DNA from 2 places in the Burkholderia sp. 10_S31 genome. Region 2 is predicted to be linked to the other one. Evidence: riboswitches for the same ligand, from Rfam matches in the RefSeq annotation. Region 2 holds a riboswitch; the other holds the start of a gene.
What was found. A riboswitch is a leader RNA that binds a small molecule or an ion and turns the genes downstream of it on or off. The one in region 2 is predicted to bind cobalamin.
Positions count from the first base shown of each region.

Region 1: another riboswitch for cobalamin. It lies ahead of cobG (precorrin-3B synthase); the one in region 2 lies ahead of AC1Z3W_RS14665 (CbtB domain-containing protein).

Region 1 is NZ_JBXOWK010000003.1:1,579,010-1,581,195, forward strand. Features, by position in the region: gene AC1Z3W_RS27355 (precorrin-8X methylmutase) at 1-93, opposite strand, end outside; gene cobG (precorrin-3B synthase) at 86-1,450, opposite strand; cobalamin riboswitch at 1,557-1,747, opposite strand; gene AC1Z3W_RS27365 (bifunctional cobalt-precorrin-7 (C(5))-methyltransferase/cobalt-precorrin-6B (C(15))-methyltransferase) at 1,952-2,186, shown strand, end outside.
Region 2 is NZ_JBXOWK010000001.1:3,271,897-3,274,082, reverse strand. Features, by position in the region: gene AC1Z3W_RS14670 (histidine phosphatase family protein) at 76-663, opposite strand; cobalamin riboswitch at 708-843, shown strand; gene AC1Z3W_RS14665 (CbtB domain-containing protein) at 883-1,092, shown strand; gene AC1Z3W_RS14660 (CbtA family protein) at 1,106-1,828, shown strand; gene AC1Z3W_RS14655 (LysR family transcriptional regulator) at 1,851-2,186, opposite strand, start outside.

The DNA of each region.
Region 1 (2,186 bases), on a different contig from region 2:
ATCGGGCGGAACCTGCGACAGGTCGGCCTCGGCGCGGATCGTCGCGAACGACTGGCGGTAGATTTCCTGCCCGTCGCGAATATAGTCAAGCATCGGTGGTGTCCTGGCTGTGCCGCGCGCCCGTCAGTCGGGCCGCGGCCTGGTCAATCGTCAGATGGCGCGCGAGCGGGGCGCCGAGGCCCGCGGCGGCGTCGCGCCGGTAAAGGTCGTAGCGTGCGGGCGCGACCGCGACGAGCGTGTGCGTCGCGGGGTGCGGCAGCGCGCAGTGGCGCTCGCAGCCGGTCAGGTGCACGTCGACCGGATGGCCGACGCGCGCGGCCAGCGCGAGCGCATCGTGTTTCGTATCGGCGCGCGACTTCGCGCAGCCCGCGCTGCCGGTGCAGGCAACCAGCGCCGCCAGCGGGTCGGATGCCGTGCATACCAGGCCGAGCGACGCGAGCGCATCGAGCACGGCCGGCGCGCGCTCATGCCGTATGCCATGCACGAACACGCCTTGCCACGGGGTCATCGACAGCGTGCCGTCGCCTTCGGCTTCGGTCAGTGCCGCGAGTCGCTCCAGTTGCGTCGCGTCGAGCCGGCCGAGCACGCACTGCGCGCCGACGCTGCAGTACGCCGCGTCGAGCGACGGCCGCGCGCCGAAACGCAACGCGGCATCCGCCGGCTTGCGCCGCCAGCCGGCCAGTGCCGGATCGGCCTCGAGCGGGAAGGGTACGTAGTGCTGCGCGCGCGCGCGCAACGCGCGTTCGCCGCCGGTCGCGAGCCATGCGCGCATCCGCGTGACGTCGGCCGGCGCAAGATCGAGGAACGCGAGCAGCAACGCACGCACGAGCGCGACGGCCTGGTCCGGCGCCACGTCGAACGACGCGGGCGAATCGTCGGACGAGACCGGCGGACAGCCGGCCAGGCCCGCGGCGATGCGGACCGCGCCGTCGCCGCGGCGCCGCGCGGCGAGCCAGATGTCGTGCGGATGATCGAGCGCCGCGACCGATTCGCCGCCGTCGAGCTGGATCGAGAATTTCGGCGACAGCTCGCCGCGGCGCGGCGCGTGCGTCAGCATGTCGAGCAACGGAAGCGCGAGTGCGCGGCTGTCGAGCAGCGCGGCGGGATCGAGCCCGGCGAGCGGGCTGAGCATCACATTGCGGACGTCGTCGCTCGCGGCGAGCGCGGCCGTATCGGCGGTGGCGTCCGCAGTTGCATCGACGGGTGGGCCGAGACCCGCGTCGAGCAACGCACGCGTCAGCGCGTCGGCCGCGCCGTCGCGAATGCCGCGCAGCTGGAGATTCGCGCGATTGGTTGCGTCGATCGTGCCGGAGCCGTACACGCGCGCGGCGGCGGCGATCGCGCGCGCCTGGCGGGCCTCGAGCCGGCCGCCCGGCAGCTTGATCCGGCACAGTCCGCCGTCGGCGGCCGCGACGACGCGCACGAGCCCCGGGCAAGCCGACGGGCGCACGACGGGTGACGCAGGAATCGAAACGGGGGCGGAACTCACGGGATACCGGGACAGTGTCGCGCCGCGGCCAACGCATCGGTACACCCCGCCCGACGCCGACTGGCACGCACGCACTTTCAGGCCGGCAGGTCTCCTGGCTGACAGGTCGGCGCCGGCTCCCGGCCTTCCCGGTGAAACCAGTGGCATGAGGGGGAGATCGGCTCGCTGTCTACAGTTGCGGGGGCAGCCACAGCGGCGCGAGGCGCGCCCTGTGTTCCCTCTTCGGCCCCGAAGGGCACCGGCGAACGAACGGCCGTAGGATACCCGATTTCACGGTCGCTTCGCGACCGCCGGGCGCGTGCCGCGATCGCAGCGAAACGCGGCCCGGCGCCGGCGGGTCAGCAGATGAAACGCGCGGTGGAACACGGTACCATGCCGACTTTCGCAACGCGGACGGCCGCGCCGGCGCCTTCTCGGCCGCCGTGCGGCGACTCGATGAAATCGGACGATGGGGAAGGGTGCATGACGGCGTGGCTGACGGTAGTGGGCATCGGCGACGACGGCTACGCGGGGCTCGGACGCAGCGCGCGGCGCGCGCTGCTCGAGGCGACGCGGGTCGTCGGCGCGAAGCGGCACCTCGACATGCTGCCCGCGCGGCTGCCGGCCGCACGCGAAGCGTGGCCGTCGCCGTTCGACCTGTCGGGCCTGCTCGCGCGGCGCGGCACGCCCGTCTGCGTGCTCGCCAGCGGCGACCCGA
Region 2 (2,186 bases):
CCGTCAGTTTGATGACAATCGGGAGGACGAACCGTTACCTTTCAGATATGTAAGAAAATGGCGCCGTCAATCTCCTTACGCATCGGTATCGTGCCGAACCTCGTCCGTGGCCACTGTCCAGCCATCTCGCGATGCGGTGAATACCGAGCACGACAGCGGCGCGACTTCGATGCGGATCGCAGCCTTTGCACCTATCCGACGCACGTGCGCGATGGCAGCCCGAACGATCGCCGCATGCGTGATCGCGACGATATCGCGATCGCGCGGCAGCGCGTTCAACCATGCGTCGACGCGGCGTGCGACGTTCTCGAACGATTCGCCGCCGTGCGGCGACGCGGACGGATCGTCGATCCAGGCGCCGAGCTCGTCGGGGATATCGCGCGCGAGGTCGTGCAGCCGCTTGCCGCGCCAGTTGGCGTAGTCGACATCGCGCAGCGCATCGTCGATGCCGGCGCGCAGCCCGAGCGCATCGGCGGTTTGCTGCGCACAGCGTGCGGGGCTGCACAGCACGATCGCGTCGCGGCTGCCGGCGAACCGCTCGCGTAGCGCGGCAGCATCGGCGAGCCCGCGGGCATCGAGCGCATCGTCAGCGGGAAACGCGCCGGCGCGCATCGCACGGGTCGACGCATGCGCGATCAGGCACAGCGAGGCAGGCTGGGTCATGTCGATGTCCGGAAGGTTTTGCATGGCCGCGCCCGTCGTGCACGGGCCTTCAACGCGCGAACGTTCGCGCGTACAATTCGCACGATACGAAAGGCGGAAGCCGGTGCAAGCCCGGCGCGGTCGCGCCACTGTAACCGGGGATCCTCGATCCCGGAAGCCAGACCTGCCTGCGTATTCCATCCAACATTTGTCGGGGCGCGATTCCCCTGAGGTGCATCCATGAGCGAAGCAGTGCTGAAGCCGGTCGTCGTGCCGGCGCCCATTCCCGTCCGCGAACTGTTGCCGTGGGCCATCTTCGTCGGCCTGATCCTGCTGCTCGCGCTGTATTTCGTCGGCGCGGAACAGGGCGCGACGTCGCTCGTACCGGGCATGTACGTGCACGAGTTCGTCCACGACGGTCGCCATCTGCTCGGCTTTCCCTGCCACTGACGCGGAGTACACGATGGTCGGAAAGCTGCTCATGCGCGGGATGCTCGCAGGCATCGCCGCGGGCCTCCTCACGTTCGGTTTCGCCAGAATCGTCGGCGAACCGCAGGTCGATCAGGCAATCTCCTTCGAAGAAAAGACCGACGCCGCCAAGGGCGAAGCGCCGGAGCCCGAACTGGTCAGCCGTCACACGCAGGCCGGCGTTGGCCTGCTGACCGGCGTCGTGACCTACGGCGCGGCATTCGGCGGACTGTTCTCGCTGGTCTTTGCGTATGCCTACGGACGAGGCAGCCGCCTCCCGGCGCGGCCGCTCGCCGCATGGCTCGCGCTGGCGGCGTTCGTCGCGCTCGTGATCGTGCCGAACCTCAAGTACCCGGCCAATCCGCCGTCGGTCGGCGACCCCGACACGATCGGCTATCGCACGGGGCTGTTCTTCCTGATGATCGCGATCTCGGTCGCGACGATGGTGTTCTCGGTCAGCGTGCGCCGCCATCTGCTGGCGAAACTCGGGCAGTGGAACGCGTCGATCGTCGCCGGGCTCGTGTTTGTCGCGATCATCGCGGCCGTGCAGATCGGGCTGCCGTCGGTCAGCGAGTTGCCGGCCGATTTCCCGGCGGCCTTGCTGTGGAAGTTCCGCGTCGCCGCGATCGGCATGCAGGCGCTCATGTGGACGACGATCGGCCTGCTGTTCGGTGCATGGGTCGAACGCGGTGAACGCACCGGCATGCGCGCCGCCTGACGCACGTTGCACCGGGGCGCGCCTAGCGCAGCATGCGCGGCGCGCTCCACGTCGATTCGCGCGCTAGCGCGACGAATGCGGCCAGATAGTCGATCGATGCATCCGCTTCGCGGATACCGAGAAAGATCTGCTTCGCGATGCCCTTCTTCCCCAGCCTGACCGGCACGACCGGCATCCGGTCCGCATATTCGTCGGCAAGCCATCTCGGCAGCGCGGCCACGCCGCGCCCGCTCGCGACCATCTGCAGCATGATGTCAGTCGTCTCGATCGACTTGTGGCGCCGCGGCACGATGCCGGCCGGCGTCAGGAACTGGTTGTAGATGTCGAGCCGGTCGGTCTCGACCGGGTAGGTGATCAG